One region of the Psychrobacillus sp. FSL K6-1415 genome, then DNA from elsewhere that is predicted to be linked to it. Evidence: predicted binding sites of a transcription regulator. Region 1 holds the regulator's gene; each other region holds the start of a gene.

Region 1 (7,402 bases):
CCCTTTTAAAAGCTCTTCGGAAAGTCGATCTTCTACATGTTTTTGTATTGCACGGCGTAAAGGACGAGCACCATATTCTGGTTCATATCCTTCGGTTGTAATTTTATCTTGTGCTGCTTCTGTGATTTCTAATTCAATACCTTGTTCTTTCAAACGTTTTGCTAAATGGTCTGTCATTAATGAAACAATTTGTTTTAAATGGTCTTTTTCTAGAGAGTGGAACACGATCATTTCATCTAGACGGTTTAAGAACTCTGGGCGGAATGCTTTTTTCAACTCTTCTAGCATTTTACCTTTCATATCTTTATAGTCTGTCTTGCCACCTTCTTGTAAGTTAAACCCAACGTATTTGTTGAATTTAAGTGCATCCGCACCGACATTCGATGTCATGATAACTACCGTATTACGGAAATCTACTGTACGGCCCTTTGAGTCTGTTAATCGGCCATCCTCTAACACTTGAAGAAGAATATTAAAGACATCAGGATGAGCCTTTTCAATTTCATCTAATAAGATAACAGAGTATGGTTTACGACGTACCTTTTCTGTTAATTGTCCACCATCGTCAAAACCAACATATCCTGGAGGAGAACCAACTAGACGAGAAGTTGAATGTTTTTCCATGTACTCGGACATATCTACACGAATCATCGCATCTTCGTCTCCGAACATCACTTCCGCTAGAGCACGAGCAAGTTCTGTTTTCCCTACACCAGTAGGTCCTAAGAAGATAAAGGAACCAATAGGACGTTTTGGATCTTTCAGTCCTGCACGAGCACGACGAATAGCTCTTGAAATTGCGTCCACTGCTTCACTTTGACCAATAACTCTTTCATGTAATTTATCTTCCAGTTTTAATAACTTCTCAGATTCTGTTTGCGCTAGCTTGGATACTGGTACACCAGTCCACATAGACACCACTGCTGCAATATCTTCTATTGTAACTTCAGACTCTTCTTTTCCTTGCTTTTCTTTCCAATTGTTTTTCATTTTTTCTAGTTCATCTTTAAGCTTTTGTTCTTTATCACGGAATGATGCAGCTTTTTCAAACTCCTGACTTTGCACTGCAGCATTTTTCTCAGAACGAATCGCCTCTAGTTTTGCTTCTAGCTCTTTTAAATTAGGAGGTGTTGTATACGAACGTAAACGTACTTTAGATCCCGCTTCATCTATTAAGTCAATTGCTTTATCTGGTAGAAAACGATCAGAAATATAACGGTCAGACATTTTGACAGCAGCTTCTACCGCTGCATCTGTAATTTTTACACGGTGATGTGCTTCATAACGATCACGTAAACCGTAAATAATTTGGATAGCTTCATCTACTGAAGGTTCGTCTACTTGAATTGGTTGGAAACGACGTTCTAGTGCAGCATCTTTTTCAATATATTTTCTATACTCATCCAGTGTTGTCGCACCTATACATTGTATTTCTCCACGAGCAAGAGCAGGCTTCAAAATATTCGAAGCATCAATAGCACCCTCTGCTCCACCAGCTCCAATTAATGTATGAAGTTCATCGATAAATAAAATAACATTGCCGGCTTGACGAATTTCATCCATCACCTTTTTCAAACGATCTTCAAATTCTCCACGATATTTTGTACCAGCAACAACTGTACCCATATCCAGCGTCATTACTCGTTTATCACGTAGGATTTCTGGCACTTCATTTTGTACGATTTGCTGCGCAAGCCCTTCTGCTATAGCCGTTTTCCCAACACCTGGTTCACCAATTAAAACTGGGTTGTTTTTTGTACGACGAGCCAATATTTCAATTACTCTTGTAATTTCTTTGCTACGTCCAATTACAGGATCTAGCGTACCTTCTCTTGCAATTTGCGTTAAATCACGAGCTAGACCATCCAGTGTAGGTGTACTAGCTGGAGCAGTCCCATTGTTCCCATTACCATGTGCTTGCTCTGTACTTCCTAATAATTGAAGAACTTGTTGACGAGCTTTGTTTAAACTTACTCCTGCATTATTTAGAACACGAGCTGCTACTCCTTCTCCTTCACGGATTAACGCTAGTAATAGATGCTCTGTTCCAATGTATGAGTGACCTAGTTTTCGAGACTCATCTACTGAAAGCTCAATCACCTTTTTCGCACGAGGTGTATAGTTAACAATTGGTCCAACTTCTTCCTTACCAGCTCCTACTAGTTCCTCGATCCCTGTTTCGATTACTTTTAGATCTACTTCTATTGCTTCTAATGCTTTTGCAGCAATTCCACTACCTTCTCGGATAAGACCAAGTAATATATGTTCTGTCCCTATAGATTCATGCTTTAAGCGAATAGCCTCTTCTTGTGCTAGTTGTAATACTTTTTGAGATCTTTGTGTAAAACGATTAAACATCATTCAGATTCCTCTCCTTTTGTTTTCTGTTTTTCTTCTTTTTGCAATCGTTCCCTTAACAGCTTTGCGCGAAACATATCCCGCTCAGAGGTGTTCAATGAAGTACCTGCATATTTTTGTAGAAATCCTGGTTGCATAAACACCATACATTCATTCAATATAGTCACATCCACATCTTCAATGAGTCCTATATCTATCCCTAATCGCACATCCGATAGGCATCTTGCCGCTTCATCTGTCGCCATAATACGGGCAAATGATAAAGTTCCTAAAGATCGATATAGTCGGTCTTCTAGTGTATTGGCCGAATGCTTTAGAAGTGCATCCCGTGCTTCTCTTTCTTTTTGAATAATTTGTTCGGTAATACTCTGAAGATCAGCAAGTATGTCCTCTTCTGACTTACCAAGTGTGGTTTGGTTGGACACTTGGTATACATTACCGAGCGCTTCACTACCTTCTCCGTAGATTCCTCTTACAACCATTCCTAGTCTTGAAATGATAGTGACGATTCTATTCATTTGCTTCGTCATCGTTAATGCGGGTAAATGCATCATTACAGATGCACGTAAACCAGTACCTGTATTGGTAGGGCAGCTTGTTAAATATCCAAACTGCTCGTCAAAAGCATATGGTAATTCCTTATCTAAAACACGATCTAACATATCTGCCTGAGCATAGGCCTCTTGAATTTGAAGCCCTGGAAAAAGACATTGTATACGAATATGATCCTCTTCGTTGACCATCACACTAACGGATTCATCATTTGACAATAAAACAGAGCCAGTCATTGGCGAGTTAGCAAGCTTTGGACTGATTAAATGTTTTTCTACTAACACCTGACGACTTAGTTCAGATACATCCTTTATATGGATGGAAGAAAATTGCATCTGTAATTCGTCACTTGCGTCCAACAAAGTGGAGGAAACAGATTGGTCAATTTTATGCGCCTCATCTTCTGTAAATGCTAAAGGAAAACGATAGCCATTCAGATTTCTTGCTAAGCGAATTCTTGTACTCATAACAATATCCGAATGCTTACCCTCTCCCGCCATCCAACTAGAAATTGAGTTGTCTAAAAAACGTTCAATTGACATCAGTTTGGTCACCTCCTGTAGAAAGCTGACTTTCCAAATCTCTCGCTTCATCCCTTAACTTTGCGGCTTCCTCAAAACTTTCAGTGTCAATCGCGTCTTTCATTTGAGAACGAATTGCTTCTATTCGTTTTTTAATAGCAATTTTCTCCCCAAGCGCACCTGGAGCCTTTCCAATATGCGTTGTATTGCCGTTATGTAGTCTCTTAAATACATTAGGCAACTGCTTGCGGAAACTGTTATAGCAATTTGCACAACCAAATTTCCCTTCATCTAAAAAATGCTGTATCGACCAACCGCATTCATCGCATACGATCATATTTTTAGGTTGTTTTTGTTGCATTGGCTGCTGTTCTGTTTGACCAAACCAATTCGATAATAGCTGATGTAGAGATAACGGATCTTGTTTATACTCTACATAAAACGGGTGGAGGCTATTTGCACAGACCTCACAATAATGTCTTTCAAAGTGTTCACCGTTATGCACTTGCGTAACCGTTACTTTAGCTGGTCTTTGCTTACAATTTTCACAAATCACCTTTCAACACACCCCGTTCATTTTTCACTTTTTTCATATTTTAACGTTAATAACATGGCACATAGTATACGTGATCGTAGTTCATCTCTCGCAGGAAGCGGAATTGCTAAAGTCGTTCGGTTTAAAGCTGCTAAAATAAGTTTAGCTTCACGTTTAGATATAACATCCTCATCGATTAACCGGAAAACAATATCTTCGGTAACGGATTCAGAAGCCCCGTTTTCTAGTGTCTGTATAATATGCTCTATTAAATCAGCTTTCGTATGAGCTCGAACGCGGAGGATTCGAATATATCCCCCTCCACCTCGTTTACTTTCTACTAAGTATCCTCGATCTTGGGTAAACCTTGTATTGATAACATAATTTATTTGAGATGGAACACACTGAAACTTTTCTGCAATTTCACTTCGCTTAATTTCAATTTGTTCCTTACTTCCTTCTTCTATAATAGCCTTTAAATACCCTTCAATTATGTCAGATATATTTTTCATCTTCTCACCTCTTCTCACAAACTGACTTTGACTAACTTTGACTATATTATAACGAGAATTTTTCGCATGTGCAATTGATACGATTTGCCCTGAAAAAAGAAAAAAACTACAAACAGTCGTTTGTAGTTTAGGATATATTAATATGAATATTCCTATTCATTAAATCTTTTTTCGTTCATACGTTAGTTGAGTAATAAAGAAATCGGGTTCTATTTCGACATCCACTAATTTTGTAAAATTATGTCTTTCATATAATGTGATTGCTGGTGTATTTTTTGCACCAGTTGATACAACTATCTTTTTTTCATTTCCATAGACGTTTAATAGATAACTTAATAACTCTGATGCAATTCCTTTTCGAAAATGATTAGGATCTACTACAAGCCTACAAATGTCAATTAGTTCCTCTGTACCTTCATAAGAAAGAAAACCTACTAATTTCGAGCCATCCAACTTCCCGAGAAATTGTTCTTTAGAACTTTTTATATTTTCTACTGTATCTAAAAGCTGTGGTATTCCATCGAATCCTATTAAATCAGCTTCAACTTTATATGCTGGTAGTTGAATTGATAGAATACTCTCAGCGACTTTTTCATCATTGTGATTGACTAATTGAATCATTCGTTATCACCTATCTATAATCAGATTTTCTTTTTATAATTATTTCGTTGGGACTTCGCTATTTGCTTCCATTTATTCGTTTCAGCTTTTTTAGCTATTGCATCGTTTTTACGATCGATATGTGCAAGCTCTCTCATTAGTTTTACATAACTTTTGTATCGTTCTCGTTTGAGCGTACCATTGTAAATAGCCTCTTGAATTGCACAGCCCGGCTCTTTTACATGCTGGCAATCACGGAAGCGACACGCTAACGCTAGGTCTTCGATGTCCTGAAAGCTAGCACTAACTCCTTCACTCGTATCCCAAAGCTGAAACTCCCTCATACCAGGTGTATCAATTAATAAGCCCCCTTGTGGTAACAGCGTCAGTTCTCTATGTGTAGTCGTATGGCGCCCTTTACTATCATCTGTCCTTATATCATTTACAGCCATTACTTCTACACCTGATAATGCGTTAATCAAAGAGGATTTCCCTACTCCTGAAGATCCTAAAAGTGCGCCAGTTTTATGTGCAGCCAACAGATTCCCCAGAAGATCAATACCCTCTCCTGTAACACTACTCACTGCAAATATATCTACACCAAATGCAATAGCCTCAACTTCTTTAATATAATATTCTAGGTCTTCACAGGTATCTTTTTTCGTTAACACCACAACCGGCGTCGCCCCTGAATCCCATGCCGCCAATAGGTATCTCTCTAGTCTACGGACATTGAAGTCATGATTAAGTGACATAACCAAAAATACAAAATCAACGTTTACAGCGATTAATTGAATTTCCGTAGTCAATCCCGCCATTTTCCTAGAGAACTGCGAGCTGCGAGGAAGCACTTCATGAATGATTCCTTTTTCCTCACCAGGCATCTGATCAAGCACTACCCAGTCTCCAACTGCCGGAAATGCTTCCCTATTATGCTCAAACTTAAATTTCCCGGAAAGTGAACTTAGTAACTCTCCTTCATTGGTCATAACTCTATATAAATTTTTATGTTCCAGTAAAACGCGACCTGCGATTCCACTACCTGTCATTTTTTCTTCCCAATTATTATTCCATCCATATTGTTCGATTAAATTCAATTTTACTTCCTCCTAATTTTCCGTATAAAAAAACCATGACTGCACAAATCAGCAGTCATGGTTTCCCGGTCATTAGTAAAGAAGCATGTATCTGGTTAGAGACATACAGAGTGGGACATCATGAACTTACTGATTCGTGGATACGTATATAGATTTGCCATAATGCCTCACTCCTTTCTTTAAGTTATTTTCAGAATACTACAAGTATTAGCAATCTGTCAACATATAATTATGCAACTTGCTATTTTGAATAAAGGACTTTAATAATACTGCTGATTTTCGTTTCATGCGGACGCTTTCCGCGGGCGAGGCCGAGCCTCCTTGGGCCAGTATGATGCTAATTATAAATTGTCGACATACGCATTTTAATACTTAGCCTTCGTTCCTATAAACGCTCCCTGTGGAGTCTCGACTTTCTCGCTTATCCCGCTGGAGTCGCCGCATTCCACTGCAATCAATAAAGCGAGTAGTAATTAATCATTAATTAGAATAAAAAAATTCTATTAAACACAATGAATATGCAAGGTCATATACAGACCCTATCCACCTTAAGACAACTGAACGAGTAGAAATCAACAAAAAATCTAGCCTCTACCTGAATAGAAAAATGCAGATATAGAAGCTTTAAGTGCCCTTACACAAATGAACAAATCTTCAATAAAAATGATTTCTACTTCCAACACTTGGTGTAAAGAAGCCATTTAATTATAAAGATGACATGCCACAAAATGCCCTGCTTCCTGCTCCTTCCAAACCGGTCTTTTGTCTGTACAAATAGACATAGCGTGTGCACATCTTGTACGGAACACGCAACCAGAAGGTGGATTGATAGGACTCGGAAGCTCTCCTTGCAATAGTATACGTTCCCGTGATTCCTCTATATCAGGGTCTGGAATCGGAATCGCGGATAACAATGCCTGTGTATAGGGGTGTAGTGGCTCATCATACAATTGGTTACTTGTAGTTAGTTCTACCATATGCCCCAGGTACATGACCCCAATTCGGTCAGAGATGTACTTGACCATCGATAAATCATGTGCGATAAACAAATAAGTTAGATTTTTTTCTTTTTGTAGCCGCTGGAGCAACTTCACTACTTGTGCTTGTACCGACACATCCAACGCTGAAATTGGCTCATCCGCGATTATAAACTCTGGATCTAATGCAAGAGCACGAGCTATGCCAATTCGTTGTCGTTGCCCTCCAGAAAATTCATGAGGATAGCGA
Region 2 (7,402 bases), 3.0 Mb from region 1:
AATCAATCGGAGTATGTAAAGTTTTCCACGAAGAATTTCTAGGATGATGAACAAATGCACCATTAAAGTTAACAATTGGTGTACTTAAACCAAGTTCTTTATAATACATTTCACTGGATCTATATGGTCTACCAGTGGCAATCATAACTTCATGTCCCTCATTTTTTGCCTGTTGAAGTATGTTTTTAGTTTTTGCTGAAATTACTTTTTCATCGGTCAATAAAGTTCCATCTAAATCTAACACGATTAAATGCTGTTTCATTAAAAAAACTCCCTTCTATCTTATGTTAAAGTGTATCGTTTTCAACGAATAACGTCAAAATGTAAAATCAGCCTCTTTGTACTCTCTAGATTACTTTGGTAGAATAATAATAGAAGAAAGGTGGGATATAAATGATAGTAACAACCGAGGCATGGGGAAACATTCCTTTATTACATATTTATAAAGAAGATACAAAAAAAGATGCTTCAATTGTCATCTTTTTACACGGATTTGAAAGTGGAAAAGAGCATAACCTACATTATGCATATCAGCTTGTTCAACAAGGTTGTCGTGTCATTCTACCAGATGCACATTTGCATGGAGAACGAGACGAGAAATTAGATGATGTAGAAATCAGCTTACGTTTTTGGGAAATTGTTTTAACTTCCATTGAAGAAGTTGGACATATTAAGCATGAATTAGAAAAGCGTGGCTATTTCAACGGACAAAAAATTGGTATCGGTGGAACTTCTATGGGTGGGATTACTACTTTAGGTTGTTTAACGGCATATCCTTGGATTGATGCTGCTGCTATTATGATGGGAACACCTGGTTATGTAGAACTTGCCAAAGCGCAAATTGCATCGGTAGAGCAAAAAGGATTCAAAGTACCATTAAATGCAGAAGAGAAGAAGAATATGTTCGACACCTTATCGAATTTTGATGCATCAATTCATTCGGATAACCTTATTGAAACACCACTATTTTTCTGGCATGGAGAAAAGGATCCTGTTGTACCATATGAACCAACTTCCCAATTCATTGCCGCTCTCAGAAAACAATATGATAAACAGAATATAGTCCTAATGAATGAAAAATCCGCAGGACATGCAGTATCACGAAAAGGAATGCTAACTTCTATGCAGTGGCTTGCAAACAGTTTGGCATAAACTGACGAGTTTGATATGATTAAGATATAAAGTGAAACTTCTATTATTGGGAATTTTTTCATCCCCATTAATGGAAAAAAGAACTCAGGCAATTCCTGAGTGACCAACATCTTGTTGGTCCGAACCAATCGGCGAATTACAGGCTGTTTATTATCACCATTTCCTCTGATTTTCTTTTGAAAAGTTGAGGTGGTAGTATTTCCGCCTGTTAAACCGGAATAGAATAGAGGAGGTTTTCAAAATGAGTCAAGATACAGAGCAAGATATGAAGGATAGTATGATGGCCGCTCTTGAGAATGTTATCGACCCTGAACTAGGTATTGATATTGTCAATTTAGGTTTAGTATATGATGTACAATTAGCAGATGAAGATATTGCAAAAGTTACAATGACATTAACATCCATCGGATGCCCAATGGGTCCACAGATTGTCGATCAAGTAAAAACTGCTCTTGGTGAACTACCTGAAGTAAAAGATACAGATGTAAATATTGTCTTCAACCCACCATGGTCAAAAGACAATATGTCCCGCTACGCTAAAATAGCTCTTGGGGTAAGGTAATAAAATATACAGTATATATTAAAAGTCGAATCATCCAAGATTCGACTTTTAATATGGAGTTCAACTAAATCTAAACTGATTACCTCCCACAGCAACTTGAAGTAAACCCAACCCATTCCGAACTCAACCAAATAAAATCTTACCAATAAAAAAAGCCACTGAAATATTTCAGCAGCTTCGTATACTAGTCAATCCGACAAATATGAAGTGGGCAGTTATCACATTCTACTTCCGTTCGTAAAAACTGTAAATCATGAATCGTAATCATTCCCTTGTCTAAAGATAGCACATCTTTTTTCTTTAGATCATTTAAAATTCGGTTTACGACCTCTCTACTTGTCGCACAGAAGTTGGCTAACTCCTGATTGGTCATAGCATAGTCAATGAGAATGCTTCCATCCTCCCGTTTGATCCCATAAGTATTTGTTAATCGTATTAATGTGGATAATAAAGCACCCTTTTTCCCATGAAGCAACAAGTCTCTAAAGCGAGTCTCGTTTTTCAAACTATGCATTTGCATTACTTGAATCCATTCCATCATGAGAGACGAACAATCTGATAAGTATTTTTCCAACGTTGTGCGTGGTAATACTAATAATTGAGTTGTTTCTATCGCATTAGCTGAGACAGAATGATAAATAGTTTCGCAGAAAATAGATGTTTCTCCGATAAATGTATTATTTCCTGTAATTCGTAAAGTCAACATCTTACCGCTCTCAGTATCCTTACTAATGCGTACTGTACCTGTTTTGATGAGGTAGACATCTTCTGCACTTTCACCTTCTAAGAAAACAGGACGATCCTTATCTACTTTTAAGTTGGTTCCAAATTGTTCGAACAGTGCATGTATACCCTGTGAATTGGAGCTATGTTCATTCATAAATATTACTTCCTTTCCTTCATTCACATTCGTTTTCATGTGCACTTTCTTATATAATAGCATATTTAGAAGATATATTAGAGAAATACTATTGGCCATATTTCTTTACAAAGTTATTATTAAGGACTTATACTTATAATAGTCAAAGAAGGTCAAACTAATTTCATAAGGAGAGGTTTGCATATGCAAATGAAACAACAAGATGAAAAAAGTCCTTTAGAAACGTACGGTAGAAATCTAGTAACTGCAATTAAAGAGGGGAAAATGGATCCTGTTATTGGTCGCGATCAAGAAATTAGAGATGTTATTCGTATCCTTTCAAGAAAAACGAAAAATAATCCTGTACTAATTGGAGAACCAGGGGTAGGGAAAACAGCTATTGTAGAAGGTTTGGCACAGCGAATTGTGCGTAAAGATGTACCAGAAGGATTGAAAGAGAAGGAAATCTTTGAGCTTGATATGAGTTCCTTAATCGCCGGTGCAAAATATCGAGGGGAATTTGAAGAACGTCTTCAAGCGGTATTAAAGCAAGTGAAAGATAGTGAAGGACAAATTATTTTGTTTATCGATGAAATTCACACAATAGTTGGTGCTGGAAAATCTGATGGTGCAATGGATGCTGGGAATATGCTTAAACCAATGCTAGCACGAGGTGAGCTACATTGTATTGGAGCTACGACACTTGATGAATATCGAATGTATATTGAAAAAGATCCAGCTTTAGAAAGACGCTTTCAGCAAGTAATGGTAAGAGAACCTTCAATAGAAGATACAGTATCTATTTTACGTGGACTTAAAGAACGCTTTGAGCTACATCATGGTGTGCGTATACATGATCGAGCAATCGTTGCAGCAGCCGAGCTTTCTAATCGCTATATTACAGAAAGGTTTTTACCTGATAAAGCAATCGACTTAGTCGATGAGGCATGTGCAATGATTCGAACAGAAATCGATTCAATGCCACAGGAACTCGATGAAGTTACAAGAAAAATGATGCAGCTTCAAATTGAAGAACAAGCATTAATGAAAGAAAAAGATGATGCAAGTAAGAAAAGACTAGAACAACTGCGTAAAGATTTGAAAGAACTAGAGGCTTCGACTAGTGAAATGCGAAATAAATGGCAATTAGAAAAAGAAGCCATTCAAGTAATACAGCAAAAACGAGAAGTACTGGATCGCTATCGTCGAGAATTAGAAGAAGCTGAAAACCAATACGACTTAAACAAAGCTGCTGAGCTTCGTCACGGGAAAATTCCTACATTAGAAAAAGAACTTCAAGTATATGAAAATCAAATCAATGAAGATTCAGAAACACGGTTACTGCGCGAAGAAGTAACGGCAGAAGAAATTGCCTCAATCGTATCCAGATGGACGGGAATTCCTGTTACGAAACTTGTTGAGGGCGAAAGAGAAAAACTTTTAAGGCTGAAAGAAACACTAGGAGAGCGCGTAGTGGGACAAGACCAAGCAGTTCAATTAGTTACAGAAGCTGTGTGGCGTGCAAGAGCGGGTATTAAGGATCCAAATAAACCAATTGGCTCTTTTCTATTCTTAGGACCTACTGGTGTTGGAAAAACGGAACTTGCTAAATCACTAGCAGCTAACTTGTTTGATTCTGAGGAGCACTTTATCCGTATTGATATGTCTGAATACATGGAAAAACATAGTGTTTCCCGTTTAGTTGGCGCACCGCCAGGATATATAGGTTATGAGGAAGGTGGCCAATTAACCGAAGCTGTACGAAGAAATCCATACTCAGTAGTGTTGCTAGATGAAATAGAAAAAGCGCATCCAGATGTTGCTAATATTTTATTGCAATTGATGGACGATGGTAGAATTACAGATAGCCAAGGAAGAATTGTTAACTTTACGAATACCATTGTTATTTTGACTTCCAATATTGGTTCAGTATATTTAGCGAATACAACTGGGGAAGTCTCTGAACAAGAAGAAAACCTTGTTATGAGTGCATTACGTGAGCATTTTAAACCGGAATTATTAAACCGATTAGATGACATCATTATGTTCCACTCATTGACAACTCACCACTTTATTCAAATTACGGAAAAATACGTGAAACAACTTCAAAAACGATTACAGCAACAAGAAATTGAGTTACAGGTGGATAGCTCAGTGACACAGTGGATTGTTGAAGAAGGAACAGATGCTGCATTTGGAGCGAGACCATTAAAGCGTTACATCCAACGTTATTTAGAAACAGCAGTGGCCAAACTTCTAATTGGAGGTACCGTCCTTCCCGGCAGCAAAATAGTGGCTAAAATGGAAGAAGATAAACTAAAAATATCGATTGAGAGCTAATTGGAAAATATACCATAGATAACTCACCTATAAATAAATTGTGGTTTATCTATGGTTTTTTGATGAAAAGAAAATATGCTTTAGCACCAAGCTTTCTCGTATAGCCGATGATCCCTCTCGTGTATATGAGCGTTTCTATCTTGAATAGCTTATAATCGCTTTCATATAAAAATGGACATGCAAAATCCACAGGAATTTTAGGGATATAAAAAAAACAGCCTCCCAAGTAGGAAGGCTGTTTTTTAGTGATGTGCTTTAGCTACTGGTTCGTTTGGAATGATTGCAGCAATGATTAAAACCATAATTGCAACTGGAATGGACATGATAATACCATTCATGAATACAAACTCAACGTTTTGAACGGAACTTACTACGTAATTTAACATAGAAACTAAAAGTACTGACCAGACAAATGTCATTATATATTGCATGTAATTTCACCTCAGGCGCTAATTTTATATATGTATCATACCATAGCATAGCATATTACAAAAGAATATTTGGTAAAAGAAACTCTGTTGTTGAAAAATATACATAAATTCGTTATTATTGATACCAGGTACTAATAATAGATTATAAGAAAAGAGGAACATTCATGAATGCAGGAATAATTGGTTTAGGTACATATGCACCTGAACATATTTTGACAAATGAAGACCTTGAGAAAAGAATGGATACATCTGATGAATGGATAAGAACGATGACTGGTATAGAAGAACGTAGAATTGCAGACTCAGAAGAAAACACTTCTCATATGGCGGTGAAAGCTGCAAAAGAGGCAATAAAAGATGCAGGAATTACTGCAGATCAAATTGGCTTAATTATTGTAGCAACGGTCACTCCAGATCGACCATTTCCAAGTGTTTCAACTATGCTACAAGAACAACTTGGTGCAACAAATGCTGCTGCAATGGATTTGTCGGCAGCATGTGCAGGATTTATATATGGGATAGTAACAGCGAAGCAATTTGTTGAGTCTAATACTTACTCACACGTGCTTGTAGTCGGAGTAGAAAAACTATCTAAAATTACTAATTGGGAAGATAGAAACACAGCAGTTTTGTTTGGAGATGGTGCTGGCGCTGCGATAATAGGTAAAGTTTCTGAAGGTCGTGGTATTTTATCCTTCGAACTTGGTGCTGATGGTAGTGGAGGCAAGCATTTATCGCAAGAAGGTCCGCATCTTCAAATGAACGGACGAGAAGTTTTTAAATTTGCTGTAAGACAAATGGGTGAATCTGCCGTAAATGTAATAGAAAAAGCTGGATTAAATAAAGAAGAAATTGACATGTTAATTCCACATCAAGCCAATATCCGTATAATGGAATCTTCTAGAGAAAGACTAGGGTTACCTATTGAAAAAATGTCTAAAACGATTCATAAGTATGGTAATACATCTTCGGCTTCCATACCTCTATCTTTAGATGAAGAAGTGAAAAATGGTAAAGTAAAAGACGATGATGTCATTGTAATGGTTGGTTTTGGTGGTGGTTTAACTTGGGGCGCAATTGCACTAAAATGGGGAAAATAAACTTACAATTTGGAAGGATGAATAATTCATGACGAAACGCAGGGTAGTAGTAACTGGTTTAGGCGCTGTTACACCACTAGGTAATGATATTGAAACAACGTGGTCGGGTATAAAAGAAGGTAAATCTGGTGTAGGTATGCTAACAAGGCTAGATGCATCACAATTTGCAGCTAAGGTTGCAGCTGAAGTGAAAGATTTTGATATTGAAAAGTATATCGAAAGAAAAGAAGCACGAAAAATGGATCGTTTTACCCATTATGCATTAGCTGCATCTATCATGGCGGTGGAAGACGCAAATCTTACAATTACAGAAGAAGTGGGTCTTCGGACAGGAGTGTGGATTGGCTCTGGGATTGGTGGAATGGAAACTTATGAGGCTCAATTTCGTGTCTTCTTAGAAAAAGGAGCACGCCGAGTTAGCCCATTTTTTGTTCCAATGATGATTCCAGATATGGCAGCAGGGCAAGTGTCAATTCATTTTGGCGCGAAAGCTATTAATTCATGCTCGGTAACTGCTTGTGCATCCGGTACAAATTCTATTGGAGATGCATTTAAGGTGATTGAACGTGGAGATGCAGACGTAATGATTACAGGTGGTGCAGAATCTCCAATTACTCACATGTCGGTAGCAGGATTTGTATCAAATACAGCACTTACGTTAAATACTAATCCGGAAAAAGCTTCTCGTCCATTCGATGCCGATCGTGATGGATTTGTAATTGGAGAAGGTGCAGGGATTATTATTTTAGAGGAATATGAACATGCTGTTGCTCGTGGTGCGAAAATTTATGCAGAAATTATCGGATATGGTTCCACAGGTGATGCGCATCATATTACGGCTCCAGCTCCGGGTGGAGAAGGTGCAGCACGTGCGATGAAACAAGCATTAGAGGATGCCACAATTACACCGGAGCAAGTCGGTTATATAAATGCACATGGAACGAGCACTCCTTATAAT
Region 3 (7,402 bases), 2.4 Mb from region 1:
CAACAAAAACGGCGAAATTCTGTGCACCGGATTGTTTGGCTATTTCAACGCCCTTATGATTAGGTGTTAATACGAGTTGTCTACCCAACTTTTTAACTTGGGTGACTATTTCATTGGCATCTTTCATTTGTGGTACCCATTTTGGTGATACGAAAGAAGTCAATTCCATTTCCTCTATTCCTGCAAGTTGCAGTTTTTCGATAAAGGCTAATTTTACTTCTGTCGGCACCTCGTTTTTTTCATTTTGTAAGCCATCTCTTGGACCTACCTCGATAATTGTCACTTTATTTGGTAAACTAAACATAATCATCCCTCCCTCTTTATTGTAAAGAAAGGATGGTTAAACAAGCAAATTTAAATTTTGCTTTGTAGAAGTTTGTTTAATACAGGGGAAACAAGGAGGAAATCACGTGACAAATGAAGTTGTAATCGTAAGCGCAGTTAGAACTGCAATTGGTTCGTTTCAAGGGGCTTTGAAAGATGTGCCAGCTACTAAACTAGGTGCTATTGTAATTGAAAAGGCATTAGAAAAAGCAGGGGTTTCTAAAGATGCTGTGGACGAAGTAATTATGGGGAATGTCCTTCAAGCAGGTTTAGGACAAAATCCGGCTAGACAGGCGTCTATTCAGGCTGGTTTACCACAATCAGTTTCTGCTCTGACTATTAATAAAGTATGTGGGTCTGGCTTAAAAGCAATTCATCTTGCTACTCAAGCTATAATTGCAGGAGATGCAGATATTATTGTTGCAGGTGGAATGGAAAACATGAGTCAATCTCCTTATTTGTTGAAAAACGCTAGAGATGGCTTCCGTATGGGCGATCAAAAGGTAGTAGATAGCATGATTTCAGATGGGCTATGGTGTGCTTTTAATGATTACCATATGGGGGTAACCGCTGAAAACCTATGTGATCAATATAATATTACTAGAGAAGAACAAGATAAATTTTCTGCACGGTCGCAGAGCAGAGCAGCTAAAGCAATAGAAGAAGGTAAGTTTTCAAATGAAATCGTGTCTGTGGAAATTCCTCAAAGAAAAGGGGATCCAGTAATCTTTTCTCAGGATGAGTATCCAAAGAAAGGTTCTACGGAGGAAAAATTAGCGGGGCTTCGTCCAGCATTTAAAAAAGACGGTTCTGTAACTGCGGGTAATGCTTCAGGGATTAATGATGGAGCAGCTGCTGTAGTGGTGATGTCAAAAGCAAAAGCGGATGAACTTGGTCTTCAACCACTAGCTACAGTGGTAGCAAATGCATCTGCAGGAGTGGATCCTAGCATTATGGGGATTGGACCTGTGGAAGCAGTAAAAAAAGTATTAAACAAATCTCAATTATCATTAGCGGATATCGATTTAATCGAAGCAAATGAAGCTTTTGCAGCACAATCGATTGCTGTTGATAGAGAGCTATCCTTTAATCATGATATACTAAATGTAAATGGTGGAGCGATTGCATTAGGTCATCCAATTGGGGCTAGTGGTGCACGCATCTTCGTTACCTTACTTCATGAAATGAAGAGGAGAGATGCGAAAACCGGTCTAGCAACACTTTGTATCGGTGGTGGCCAAGGAGTTGCAACCATAGTTAAACGTTAATAAAGAAGGTGAACATATTGGCTAAGAAAAAACAAAGACAACAACAGGTAAAGCCTGCTAAGCAATTGGATGAAGGGAATTCATTGTCTGACCAACTTTCTTCTGACGTTCTAGCAAAACTTAAAGAAACGAAGAAACAATTAGTAACTGCTGAACAGGAGAAAGAGGAAGAAAGACAAGCACAACTCGCTTTCGAAAAGAAAGAAAAAGAAAAAAACAAATCGTTTGAAGAACTACTAGATGAATATGGCTTTGGTGGCTCTAAGTTTTAGGTGAATTAGAAACAGTTTAGTAATCCAATAAATGGATTGCTAAACTGTTTTTTTGATTGATAATTATATTCATTACATAGTTTTTAGCGAAACAACTCTGTCTGATAAGAGTCAGCAAAATAGATTCAAAAGCTAAGCATCTTATTTGAAAGTCAAAAAAGGTCAGTGTATACTAATCTCAAAGGTTAAATATAGTCAAAGTCAAATAGTTAAATATAGGAGGAAATAAATATGAAGTGTCAACATTGTAGTAAAAATGATGCAACGATGAGCCTGAAAGTGCAGTTGAATCATCAAGGAATGCAAATGAACTTATGCCACATATGTTTTCAAGATATTCAAGGACAATTGACTGCAGGAAAAATACCGTCATTTGGTGATAATGCAGAACATTTTTTCCAATCGAATGGGAGCCAACAGGCACGAACACAAACGAAACATTTTGAAGAATCTCATGGCAATAGTTTGTTAGATCAACTTGGTAAAAACCTATCCAACGATGCTAAAGATGGGCGGATTGATCCGGTAATTGGACGTGATCAAGAAGTAAAACGTGTCATCGAAACGTTAAATCGAAGAAATAAAAATAATCCCGTTCTAATTGGGGAACCAGGTGTTGGTAAAACTGCCATTGCCGAAGGACTTGCAGTAAAAATCCATGAAGGCGATGTACCTGTGAAATTAATGAACAAACAAGTGTACTTATTAGATGTCGCTTCACTCGTAACGAACACCGGTATTCGAGGGCAATTCGAAGAACGAATGAAACAATTAATCGAGGAACTTCAAACACGGAAAGACGTGATTTTATTTGTTGATGAAATTCACTTACTAGTTGGGGCAGGCACGGCTGAAGGGTCAAAAATGGATGCCGGTAATATTTTGAAGCCTGCTTTAGCGCGTGGAGAAATGCAACTTATTGGTGCAACGACGTTGAGTGAATATCGTCAAATTGAAAAAGACGCTGCACTTGAGCGTCGTTTTCAACCAATTATTGTAAAGGAATCATCTACAGAAGATACGATTCACATTCTAAATGGTATCAAGGATCGGTATGAAAAATTCCATGAAGTACACTATCCAGAAGACACGATCCATGCTTTTGTTAATTTATCACAACGGTATATTCAAGATAGATTTTTACCAGACAAAGCAATCGACTTGATGGATGAAGTGGGGGCAAGATTAAATCTGACACATACGTCAGCATATTCGGAGTCAATCGAAACACGTCTTAACGAAGTCATTCAGCAAAAAGATCAAGCCGCAGAAAAAGAAGACTACGAGAGAGCAGCAAATTTACGCTTTGAGGAAATCCAGTTGCGGAAACAATTGGAGCAATTGAAACAAAATGAGGACACACCTCGAGTAAAAGTTACGGTAGCAGATATCGAATTAATAGTAGAGGAAAAAACTGGAATTCCTGTGACAAAACTACAATCTGCAGAACAGGCAAAAATGAAAGGAATCGCAGAAAATCTTAGTGAAAAAGTAATTGGCCAAGAAGATGCGGTCGATAAAATTGCCAAAGCGATCCGTCGAAGTCGTGCAGGGCTAAAATCTAAAAATCGACCTATTGGTTCTTTCTTATTTGTCGGTCCAACAGGTGTCGGTAAGACAGAGATTACAAAAGTGCTGGCAGAGGAATTATTTGGTTCACGTGATACGTTAATTCGTCTTGATATGAGTGAATATATGGAGAAACATTCGGTGTCTAAAATTATTGGTTCTCCTCCAGGTTATATAGGCCATGAGGAAGCAGGTCAACTGACAGAACATGTTCGCCGTAATCCTTATTCCATCTTATTGTTGGATGAAATTGAAAAGGCACATTCTGACGTACAAAATATGTTCCTGCAAATAATGGAAGATGGTCGATTAACGGATTCGCATGGCCGTACAGTCAGTTTCAAGGATACGGTCATAATAATGACGAGTAATGCTGGAACAGGCGACAAAAAAGTAAGTGTAGGATTCAATCAACCAGCACATGAATCCATCAATATGCTTGAAATGCTAGGGGCTTATTTCAAACCAGAATTTCTCAACCGTTTCGATGCTATTGTCGCATTCAATGAACTGACAGAAGAAAATTTACTAAAAATCGTAGACTTGATGCTTGGAGATTTACTAGTAACAATTTCAGATAATAATATTGATATGACGATTTCGTCGGAAGCAAAACTAACCTTGGTCAAATTAGGTTACGATAAACGGTTCGGTGCTCGACCGCTTCGCAGAGTGATTCAAGACAAAATTGAAGATCCATTAACAGATCTTATTTTAGAGGAAGAAATGATTAAAAAGGTCCATGTAGATGTTATGGATGATGAAATTGTTGTTCGCAAAGTATAAAAATGTTTAACACCCCCTGAAAACTATTCAGGGGGTGTTTTTTCGTGTAACTACTAGAGTAGGATGTATTAGGCTTTATATCTTACTATATTACATCGTTTAGCATGGCTTAAAAATTTCATATCATAGGAAGCTATCATGATCCCTCGAACCGCGATATTCCTGTATCAGCACTTCCCTAATTATGAAGGTTTCTTTAAACTCTATGCTCCATATACAACTCTTGCTTTGTTATTTCCGTTGCTTTTAATAGAATGGTGTCTGGCACTTGCTGTTTATAAGCTTCGATCGATTCAAGTAATTGTTCCGAGTTACTAGCTCCAATGATCAGAGAACCTGTCACTTTTCTTTGTAACACGAATTGAAGTGCAATAGAAGCAATCGGAGCTTCTAATATTTGTAATTTTTCGATAGTATCAACTAAGTCTTTCTGCGTGTAGCTAAGATATTCTTTTGTTTTAATTGCACGATTAAGACCATCTGCTGTAAGTAAACCTTTTGCAACTGTTCCTCGCGTGAACAGTGAAGCTTGATGGTCTTCTAGCAAGGAGAACCACTCTTCGGGTCTTCTGTCTAGTAGGCTATATTGCATCATAACAGAGACGGCATTACTTTTGCGTAAAAATCGGTCTATGACATTTGGGCGAATAGAGGATATACCATATTCACGAATTAACCCTTCTTTTTGAAGAGATTCCATTGTGTCTATAACCTCGTCTACATTGTCTTCCATCGTGCCCCCATGTAGCTGATATACATCTATATAATCCGTTTGAAGTCGCTTTAAAGAGGCATGAACTGCATCTGTTATCCATTCCTTAGTTGGATCCCATGACCAACCGTCTCCAGAATTATTGAGTCGATTTCCAACCTTCGTAGCTAATATAACATTTTGTCGATTGCTCTTAAGGGCATTACCAACAATCTTTTCATTTTCGCCTTTATTATAAAGATCTGCTGTATCAAAATAATTAATACCATTTTCTAGTGCTACTTGAATAATGTTATCCGCTTCTTTTTGATCTGATGGAAGTGACATGCATCCTAGTCCGATTTCAGATACGTATATATCACTTTTACCTAATTGTCTTTTCTTCAAGTTTCATCACGTCCTTTTCTACATGGTACAATGTCAAATAGATAGATTCAACTAAAGTGAAACACTAGAAACGAGAGGACGATTCGTTATGAAAAAATTTGAAGAAAAAACAATTCAATCTGAGGTTAAATATAAAGGAAGAATAATATCTCTTCAGATAGATGAAGTAGAACTACCAAATGGCAAAACTAGTAATAGAGAGATTGTTAAACACCCTGGTGCTGTAGCGGTCATAGCCGTTACAAAAGATATGAAAATAATTTTAGTGGAACAATATAGAAAAGCTTTAGAACGATCAATTATTGAAATTCCCGCTGGAAAAATAGAGATTGATGAAGTTCCCGAAATAACTGCGCTGCGTGAATTGGAAGAAGAGACGGGCTATACGACGGACAAACTTCAATACATTCAATCATTTGCCACATCACCAGGGTTTGCTGATGAGATTATACATCTATATTTTGCAGAGAATATTGAAAAGCTGGAGCAACCAGTAGGCTTGGACGAAGATGAGTTTGTAGAATTACTACATGTGAGTCTTTCCGAGATGGAAGAAATGGTAAAAAAGCAACAAATCTATGATGCTAAAACTGCCTTTGCATATATTTGGTTGAAAGATTATTTTAAAGAAGCATGATTTAAGATAGTACAAGCATATGATGAAAGTAGATAGGGGGGTGTTCCAATTTGAACCAGACTTATACTATTTTCATCTCATTATGTGTACTCGTTGTTAGTTTTATCGGAGGTTTAGTATTATTTGAAAAAAGTACGGCAGAACAGCAGCAATGGATTATTAATCTCTTGGATGCACGCGTTCTATTAATAGAACAGCCTACTTTTTTAGAAACGATTTTTCCTCACCTCATGTTTGCCATTGTGTTTTTTTTGTTTTATCAGCATCCTTTTTTACGAAAGCTAATTTTAGTTATTTGTGCATTTAAGATTACATTCTATGGATATTGTTCGAGTTATATACTACAAACACAGGAATCTACTTTTCCTTATGTGTTTTGGTGGTTTCCATTTCAGCTAGTGTATTGTGTCTTGTTATTAGCTTTAGCAAATCGTATTAATATTTTTTCGCTATCCTTTTATATAATTGTTATAATTATAGAATCCATCTTAATACCATTTATATTATTTAATAATTAGTTTTTATTAATAGTTATTATTATGTGAATCTCTTGTAATGAGAATTCAATTATTGGTATAATGGATTCAGTTAAGGAGGCGTCATATGGAAAGCCGTATTGATCGTATAAAAAAACAATTATCTGGTGCGAGCTATAAACTGACGCCGCAGCGAGAAGCGACGGTCCGAGTTTTGCTTGAAAATGAAGAAGATCATTTAAGTGCAGAAGATGTATTTTTACTAGTTAGAGAAATATCACCTGATATAGGACTTGCAACAGTTTATAGAACGCTTGAGTTATTAAACGAATTGAATGTGGTAGATAAAATTCAATTCGGTGATGGCGTATCTCGCTATGATTTAAGACAAGAAGGTGCAGCGCATTTTCATCATCATCTAGTATGTATTGAATGTGGAGCTGTAGATGAAATTCAAGAAGATTTGTTAGAAGATGTAGAAGCTATTGTAGAAAAGAAGTGGAACTTTAGAATAAAAGACCATCGTCTAACATTTCACGGTATATGCTACCGTTGCCAAGAGGATAAATAAACAAAAGGATAGCTTATTGCTATCCTTTTTTTAAATGATTAAGTCAATTGCATAATTTATTTCAATATAATTACACACAAACTAGTGATTCCAGTGGGAGCGGTAAATGCTTTCACATTGCTACGCTAGTTTCGAAGAATGAAAGGTTAGTAGGAATGGAAATCAATTTTACTTCAAATACTTCATTACGAAATTTGCCTAGATTGTCTTATCAAAAGGAGTGAATAACATGAATAATGGAATACTACATTTAGAGGATTATATGCACTTCCTGCAGATTGAACGCCAGTTAGCGAGTAATACATTGACCTCCTATAAAAAAGATTTAACCGATTATTTACATCATATATTTGAAGTGCAGCAACTACAAAGTCTAAATGAGATTGAACGCACGCATATT

The links. The regulator CtsR, encoded in region 1, represses protease genes until heat stress. The targets are predictions, from matches to a motif close to ATGGTCAATAAAGGTCAAACA.
Region 2: MKY60_RS05315 (ATP-dependent Clp protease ATP-binding subunit) is a predicted target of CtsR. The motif match lies at 2,733-2,753, and genes of this name have one in related genera.
Region 3: MKY60_RS08050 (ATP-dependent Clp protease ATP-binding subunit) is a predicted target of CtsR. The motif match lies at 2,013-2,033, and genes of this name have one in related genera.

What each region holds. Positions count from the first base shown of each region.
Region 1 covers NZ_JBBOOQ010000001.1:4,108,462-4,115,863, forward strand. The annotation lists gene MKY60_RS20280 (ATP-dependent Clp protease ATP-binding subunit) at 1-2,361, opposite strand, end outside; gene MKY60_RS20285 (protein arginine kinase) at 2,358-3,452, opposite strand; gene MKY60_RS20290 (UvrB/UvrC motif-containing protein) at 3,442-3,987, opposite strand; gene MKY60_RS20295 (CtsR family transcriptional regulator) at 4,005-4,478, opposite strand; gene MKY60_RS20300 (GNAT family N-acetyltransferase) at 4,638-5,099, opposite strand; gene rsgA (ribosome small subunit-dependent GTPase A) at 5,120-6,127, opposite strand; gene MKY60_RS20310 (ABC transporter ATP-binding protein) at 6,877-7,402, opposite strand, start outside.
Region 2 covers NZ_JBBOOQ010000001.1:1,150,080-1,157,481, forward strand. The annotation lists gene MKY60_RS05295 (Cof-type HAD-IIB family hydrolase) at 1-262, opposite strand, end outside; gene MKY60_RS05300 (prolyl oligopeptidase family serine peptidase) at 394-1,152, shown strand; gene MKY60_RS05305 (metal-sulfur cluster assembly factor) at 1,394-1,714, shown strand; gene MKY60_RS05310 (Crp/Fnr family transcriptional regulator) at 1,899-2,594, opposite strand; gene MKY60_RS05315 (ATP-dependent Clp protease ATP-binding subunit) at 2,778-4,913, shown strand; gene MKY60_RS05320 (YjzD family protein) at 5,156-5,344, opposite strand; gene MKY60_RS05325 (beta-ketoacyl-ACP synthase III) at 5,509-6,444, shown strand; gene fabF (beta-ketoacyl-ACP synthase II) at 6,473-7,402, shown strand, end outside.
Region 3 covers NZ_JBBOOQ010000001.1:1,729,168-1,736,569, forward strand. The annotation lists gene MKY60_RS08035 (hydroxymethylglutaryl-CoA lyase) at 1-304, opposite strand, end outside; gene MKY60_RS08040 (acetyl-CoA C-acetyltransferase) at 411-1,592, shown strand; gene MKY60_RS08045 (DUF3886 domain-containing protein) at 1,601-1,864, shown strand; gene MKY60_RS08050 (ATP-dependent Clp protease ATP-binding subunit) at 2,096-4,219, shown strand; gene MKY60_RS08055 (aldo/keto reductase) at 4,416-5,318, opposite strand; gene MKY60_RS08060 (NUDIX hydrolase) at 5,407-5,955, shown strand; gene MKY60_RS08065 (hypothetical protein) at 6,006-6,473, shown strand; gene fur (ferric iron uptake transcriptional regulator) at 6,559-7,002, shown strand; gene xerD (site-specific tyrosine recombinase XerD) at 7,232-7,402, shown strand, end outside.